DNA from 2 places in the Streptomyces sp. NPDC002206 genome. Region 1 is predicted to be linked to the other one. Evidence: riboswitches for the same ligand, from Rfam matches in the RefSeq annotation. Region 1 holds a riboswitch; the other holds the start of a gene.
What was found. A riboswitch is a leader RNA that binds a small molecule or an ion and turns the genes downstream of it on or off. The one in region 1 is predicted to bind thiamine pyrophosphate.
Positions count from the first base shown of each region.

Region 2: linked by a shared signal. The riboswitch ahead of thiO (glycine oxidase ThiO) and the one ahead of ACWCP8_RS05220 (purine-cytosine permease family protein) in region 1 are both predicted to bind thiamine pyrophosphate.

Region 1 covers NZ_JBSFCW010000002.1:71,760-75,158, reverse strand. Annotated here, with positions in the region: gene ACWCP8_RS05230 (GMC family oxidoreductase N-terminal domain-containing protein) at 1-282, shown strand, start outside; gene ACWCP8_RS05225 (hypothetical protein) at 295-1,233, shown strand; TPP riboswitch at 1,352-1,446, shown strand; gene ACWCP8_RS05220 (purine-cytosine permease family protein) at 1,438-2,844, shown strand; gene thiM (hydroxyethylthiazole kinase) at 2,910-3,399, shown strand, end outside.
Region 2 covers NZ_JBSFCW010000007.1:12,155-15,553, reverse strand. Annotated here, with positions in the region: gene ACWCP8_RS15665 (thiazole synthase) at 1-323, opposite strand, end outside; gene thiS (sulfur carrier protein ThiS) at 326-544, opposite strand; gene thiO (glycine oxidase ThiO) at 541-1,770, opposite strand; TPP riboswitch at 1,768-1,880, opposite strand; gene ACWCP8_RS15650 (hypothetical protein) at 1,932-2,306, shown strand; gene ACWCP8_RS15645 (NAD(P)/FAD-dependent oxidoreductase) at 2,372-3,399, shown strand, end outside.

The DNA.
Region 1 (3,399 bases):
GTGCGGCCCTGGAGCGAGAACCCCGCCGGATCCGTGAGCGCGCACCCCCTCGCCTCCTGCCGGATGGGTGACGACCCCGCCACCTCGGCACTCGACGAACGCGGCGAACTGCGAGGCCATCCAGGCCTGTTCGTCACCGACGGCTCGGCAGTGCCGACCTCGCTCTGCGTCAACCCCTCACTGACGATCGCGGCGCTGGCCGAACGGGCCTGCCCCGGCATCGTGGAGAGCACCGCCGAGGCAGGCGTGCGCGCACGGTACGGGGCCCCCGCGCCCCGGTGAAAGGAAACCCTCGTGAACTCGCTCTACCCGCCGCGGATGACCGGCCGTCCAGGGCGGCTCGAAGTCTGGTACGCGACGTTGACCGATCCCCGTACCGGTACCGGCGTGTGGATCCACCACGAAGTGGTGGCACCCAAGCACGACGGCCCGGCCCGGGCGCATGGCTGGATATCCGTATTCCCACCGGACGGACCGCCGGTCACCGAGCGGTTCGGGGCCCCGGACTCCCCACCGCCCCGGGGCGAGGCGTACTTCGAGGTGCCGGGGGTGCGGGCAACGCCCCGGCTGCTGGAAGGCACCGCGGGCGCGATCACCTGGCGCCTGGCGGTCACCGGCGGCGGAGCACCCCTTTACACCTTTCCGCGCTGGTCCTGGCAGCGTGAACTGCTGCCCGCCGCCCAGGTCGTGCCTGCCCCCGACGCCCTTTTCGAGGGGGAACTCATCGTCGGAGAACGGCAGTTCACCCTCTCCGACGCCGTGGGAGGCGTCGCCCGGATCGCCGGGCACGGCAATGCCCAGCGATGGGCATGGCTCCATGCGGGCCTCGGCGGCGGGGACGTACTGGAAGTGGTGGCGGCCGTCGCCCGCCGTCCCACGATGCGGTGGCTGCCCCCGCTGCCCATGCTTCAGCTGCGGATCGGTGGCGCCGACTGGCCGCGCGACCCGTTGTTGACCGCGCCACTGCTGCGCGCACGGATCGGGCTGCCCGACTGGTCGGTCGCAGGCGGCACCGCGCGGCGCAGGGTACGGATCGATGTGACCCAGGACCCGGCCGACTGTGTGTCGCTCTCCTACACCGACCCCGACGGAGCGACCGCCACGTGCACCAACACGGAACGCGCCACCGTCGACGTGATCGTCGAACGCCGCACCGGGCTGCACCGCTTCGAGGTGGAACACCGCTGGCATCTGGATCGCACGGGTCACGCGGAGGTGGGAACGCGACCGTGAGCACGGCGTGCCGCCCCCTAACGCGGACGGCGCATCCACGCCACGGACGAACCCACCGAGTCGTGGCCACCCAGACCTCCGTGCAGGTGTTCAAAGGGACCGGGTTAGTCTGACGGTCGTACCGGACACGGGGTGCCCTACCCGAGGGCTGAGATCACACCCGTCGAACCTGAACCAGTTCGCACTGGCGGAGGGATGTCTTTCATGCCTTTGACGCATGTTTCCGGCGGGCTGCCCGCCGACGGCCGGCAGACCGTCTTCGACGGACGGATGCCGGCGGCCCCCGGCGACCTCCGCGTCGAGACGCACGGCATCGAGCCGGTCCCCGAGAGCAACCGCTACGGCGGTCCCGGGCGCCTGTTCACCGTGTGGTTCGCTCCCAATCTGACCATGACCGGCGTATTCACCGGCACCGTCGGCATCGCCCTCGGCCTGGACTTCGCCACCGCGCTCGCCGCCGTCGTGCTGGGCACGGTGCTCGGCGCGGTGCCCACCGCCTACCTGGGGACCTGGGGGAGCCAGACCGGTGCCGGGCAGCTGCCGCTGGCCCGGCTCGCCTTCGGCCGGGCCGTGACGGTGCCCGGCATCCTGCAGTGGCTGTCCTCGGTCGCCTGGGACGCGCTGATCGGGCTGTTCGGCGGGGACGCGCTCGCGCGGCTGTGCGGCTGGCCGTTCTGGCTCGGCGTCCTGGCCATGATGCTGGCCCAAGGCGCCCTCGGCGTCCTGGGCTACGAGGCCATCCACCGGCTCCAGATCGTCATGACCTTCGTGCTCGCCGCCGCGTTCGCGCTGATCGCCTGGCGGCTGCTCGACGGTGTCCCTGCGGTCGGCACCGGCACCGCGCACGGCGCCGACCAGGCCGGCGCGTTCGTCCTGACCAGCACCATCGCACTGAGTCTGGCCCTGTCCTGGGCTCCGTACGCCAGCGACTTCAGCCGCTATCTGCCACGCACAACCTCGCGCCCGCGCATGTTCTGGTTCACGCTGCTCGGCCTGGTGGTGTCCTTCGTGGCCGTCCAGGCCCTCGGCTTGCTGGGCGCGTCCGTGCTGACCGACCAGACCGCCGCGGGTGTGGACGAGCTGCTGGGCGGTGGGGCGTTGGGCGCGTTCGGGCTGCTCGCCGTGGCGCTGGCGGCCCTCTGCAGCAACGCCATGAACGACTACAGCGGTTCCTTGGCTCTGCAGACCGTCGGCGTGCGCCTCCCGCGCCCGGCGGCCGCCGCCCTCGCCGCCGTGCTCGGCTTCCCGCTGGTGCTGTGGATGCACGCTGCCGACACCACTGCCCGCTTCCAGAACGTGCTGCTGTTCGTCGGCTACTGGATTCCCGGTTTCGTGGCGATCGTCATCGTCGACTGGATCGCACGGGCCCGGGCGCGGGGCGGCGCGGCGATCGACCTCGCCGCCGAGACCGCCCGGCCGCAGTCCGGATGGCCCCCGTTGCTGGCATTCGCCATCGCCTTCGCCGCGGCCGTGCCGTTCATGGACACCAGTCTGTACGTGGGCCCGGTGGCGGCCGCCCTGCACGGCGCCGACCTCTCGTACTACGTGGCGTTCCTCGTGGCGCTCGCAATCTACGCGCCGCTGCGGCTACGCCACTGCCCGCAGGACTGACCTGCCGTCGGCCGACGGACCCCCGACGTCCGAACGACATCCACTCCCCCACGGAGCGATATCCCATGCCCGCTACATCCGCCGATCACACCGCCTTCGCTCCGCAGGCCCTCGCACGCGTGCGGGCGCACTCCCCTCTCGTTCAGTGCCTGACCAACTCTGTGGTCACGGGCTTCACCGCCAACGTCCTGCTGGCGCTTGGCGCCTCACCGGCCATGGTCGACATTCCGGAGGAGGCCGGCCCGTTCGCCCGGATCGCCTCCGGTGTGCTGATCAATCTCGGCACCCCGCACGCGGAGCAGCGCTCCGCCATGGTCGAGGCCGCACGGGCGGCGGGTCCGGCCGGCACGCCGTGGGTCCTCGACCCGGTGGCGGTCGGCGCGCTGCCGGTGCGCACCGCGCTGGCGCGAGAGCTCCTGCGACTGCGACCGAGTGTGATCCGGGGCAACGCGTCCGAGATCATCGCGCTCGCGGGCGCGGGCGACGGCGGCCGCGGCGTGGACTCCTCCGACGGCGTCGGGGCCGCCGAGGAATCAGCTCGCGAGCTGGCGCGTA
Region 2 (3,399 bases), on a different contig from region 1:
AGGGTCCGCTCGTCGGCCACCACCTCCAGCTTGATCCAGTCGGTGCCCAGCGCTTCGCGGGCCAGCCGCGCGGTCAGCACGGCCTCGCCCGCGGTGAAGCAGCCCGCCGTGTTCGGCAGGACGCGGATCGAGAGCCGTTCCAGAACGGAGAGCACCGAACCCTGCACGGTCGGATCGAGGCGGCGCATCGCGACGGTGGTCAGCTCGGTGCCGGACGCGGTCAGCGAGCGTTCCAGCACGTCGAGGCTGGGTGCCCCGCCCGTCCCCATGATCAGCCGGGAGCCGAACGTGGTGTCGCCGAGGGCGAAGAGATCGTCGGACATGGTCAGCCTCCCTGGACCGCGGTGAGAACTTCGATCCGGTCGCCGTCGGCGAGCGCCGCGGTGGACCACCGGCTGCGCGGGACGACGGTCTCGTTGACAGCGGCCGCGACGCCCGAGGGCGCCGCGGTGAGGGTGGCGACGAGGGCTTCGAGGGTGGTGCCGGCGTCGATCGAGCGGGGATCACCGTTCACGGACACGGAGAGCGCGGCGGAGTCGGTCATGCGGGCTGCTCCTGACGTGCGGTGGTCGGGGGCGCGGCGGGCGGCGGTACGACGGTGGGCGAGAACCGCCCGGGGGTGAACGGGCGGGCCACGGCGGGCAGCTCGCCGGTGGTCAGCAGCTCGGCCATGGCGTCACCGGTCACGGGGGTGAGCAGCACCCCGTTGCGATGGTGGCCGGTGGCGAGATGCAGGCCGGGCAGGGCGGTGGGGCCGAGCAGCGGGGCGTTGTCGGGGGAGGCGGGGCGCAGGCCGGCCCGGGTCTCGGTGAGCGGCAGTTCGGTGATGCCGGGCACCAGCTCATGGGCGTCGCGCAGCAGTTCGTAGACCCCGCCCGCCGTGACCGTGGTGTCCCAGCCCATCTCCTCGCTGGTGGCGCCGACGACCAGCTCGCCGTTCTCGCGGGGGACGAGATAGACATGGCTGCCGCGGACCACGGCCCGCACGGTCCGGGTGAGGAACGGCGCGTACGCGGCGGGCACGGTCAGCCGCAGCACCTGCCCCTTCACCGGCCGGACGGGCGGCACGACCTCGTCCGGCAGCCCGGCGAGCCGCCCGCTGAGGCTGCCCGCGGCGAGCACGACCTGGTCGGCTGCGAGCTCCGTGCCGGCTGCCAGTACGGCTCCGGCGGCCCGGTCCCGTACCACCACCAGGCGTTCCGCCCGGTCGCGGTGGAGGACCACTCCGGCCCGTTCGCAGGCCGTCAGCAGGGCGGCGGCCAGCCGACGGGGGTCGACCTGGTGGTCGCCGTCGACCCGCAGACCGCCGCGCACACCCGGCGCCAGCATCGGTTCCAGGCGGCGGCACTCGCGGCCGGTGAGCCACTCCGACTGCAGCCCCGAACGGTGCTGGAGCGCGTGCAGTTCCCGCAAATGGGCGCGGTCGTCGGAGTCCAGGGCGACCGCGAGGGTGCCGCAGGCCCGGAAGCCGATGTCCTGGCCGCTCGCCGCCTCCAGCTCGGCCGCGAAGCCCGGGTAGCGCGCGGCGGAGGCGACATTGAGGCCGAGCAGCATCTGCTCGCCGTAGTGGAGTTCGGTGACGGCGGCGAGCATTCCGGCCGCGACCCGGGCGGCACCGCCGCCCGGGTCGGGGTCGACGACCGCGGTGCGCAGGCCGCGCTGCGCCGCCCGCCAGGCGGTCACCAGACCGATGATTCCGCCCCCGATGACGAGGACGTCGGATCCGGGTACGTCGGATCCGTTTGCCGAGATGTTCCCGGACGATCGCATGGGCGTCCAGCCCCTCCCTTCGCCGGCATGACCCGGATCAGGTTCGTACGGTCGGAGGCCGCGCAGCCTCCCTCTCAGCCCGGTGCGTCCGGGCTCCCGCGAGTGTCTTACGTTGGCCACCCTAAACCCCGTCACCCGGACCCAGTAAGGGAGCAGCCACTGTGGCCCGTTCACTCGACGGACTTGTCCTCTCGCCGGTCGCCGACCAGGCGCCGGGTCAGGTCGGCACCCGGACCCGCTTCACGTACCACGAGGAGAAGGGCACGATCTGGGCCGATTACGCGGGCGGGGACGTGGTCTGGGGCCATCTCGTCGGCACCCGCACCGGCGATCGACTCGACTTCCGGTACGTCCAGTTGAAGCAGGACGGAACGACCTCCTCCGGACACTGCGTCTCCACCGTCGTCGGCCTTGCGGACGGTCGGGTGCGGCTGGAGGAGCGCTGGGAATGGGAGTCGCAGGAGGGCAGCGGGACGAGTGTGGTCGAGGAACTCCAAGACCTGACGGTTCGTCAGATGCTTAAGGTGGACAGGTGAGCGAGCAGCAGACAGAGCAGCCGGCCCGGCGGACAGAGCGCCGCGTCGTCATCGTCGGTGCGGGCATGGCCGGCGTACAGACCGCGGTGGCCCTGCGGGAACAGGGCTTCACCGGCCCGGTCACCCTGATCGGTGCCGAACCCCACCAGCCGTACGACCGGCCCCCGCTGTCCAAGGCGGTGCTGCTCGGCACGGCCGAAGGCTCCGCCTTCGACATCGACTTCGAAGAGCTGGACATCGAGCTGCAACTGGGCCGTGACGTGACCGGCGTACGGGCCGACGTGCACGAACTGGACACCCTGGCAGGCCCCGTCCCGTACGACGTCCTGGTCATCGCCTCCGGCGCCGAACCGGTGGTGCTGCCCGGCTCCGAGGGGGTGCCCGGCGTCCATCTGCTGCGCACCCTCGACGACGCCGCACGGCTGCGCCCGGTCCTCGACCAGCAGCACACCGTCGTGGTCGTCGGCGCGGGCTGGATCGGCGCCGAATTCGCCACTGCAGCCCGCGCAGCGGGCTGTGAGGTCACCGTCGTCGAGGCCGCCGACCGTCCGCTCGCGGGCGTCCTGCCCGCCGAGGTCGCCGCCCCGATGGCCCGCTGGTACGCGCAGAGCGGCGCCGAACTCCTCACCGGCGCGCCGGTGGCCCGGATCGAGCCCGGCAGCGTGGTCCTCGCGGACGGCCGCACGGTTGCCGCCGGAGCGGTGGTCGTCGGGATCGGCGCCCGGCCCGCCACCGGCTGGCTGGCCGGCTCCGGCATCGCCCTCGGTCCGGACGGATCGGTGACCGCCGATGCCGCGCTGCGCACCTCGTTGCCCGATGTGTACGCGGTCGGGGACTGCGCGTCCTTCCCCTCCGCGCGGTACGGCACACGGCTCCTCGTCCACCACTGGGACAACGCCCTCCAAGGGCCGCGGACCGCCGCCGCCAACATCATCGGTGCCGGTGCGGACGGGGCGTCGCAGCTCCTGGCATACGACCCCGTGCCGTACTTCTGGTCCGAGCAGTTCGACCGGTTCGTGCAGTACGCGGGCCATCACGGGGGTGCGGACACCCTGCTCTGGCGCGGCGACCCGGCCGATCCCGCCTGGTCCGT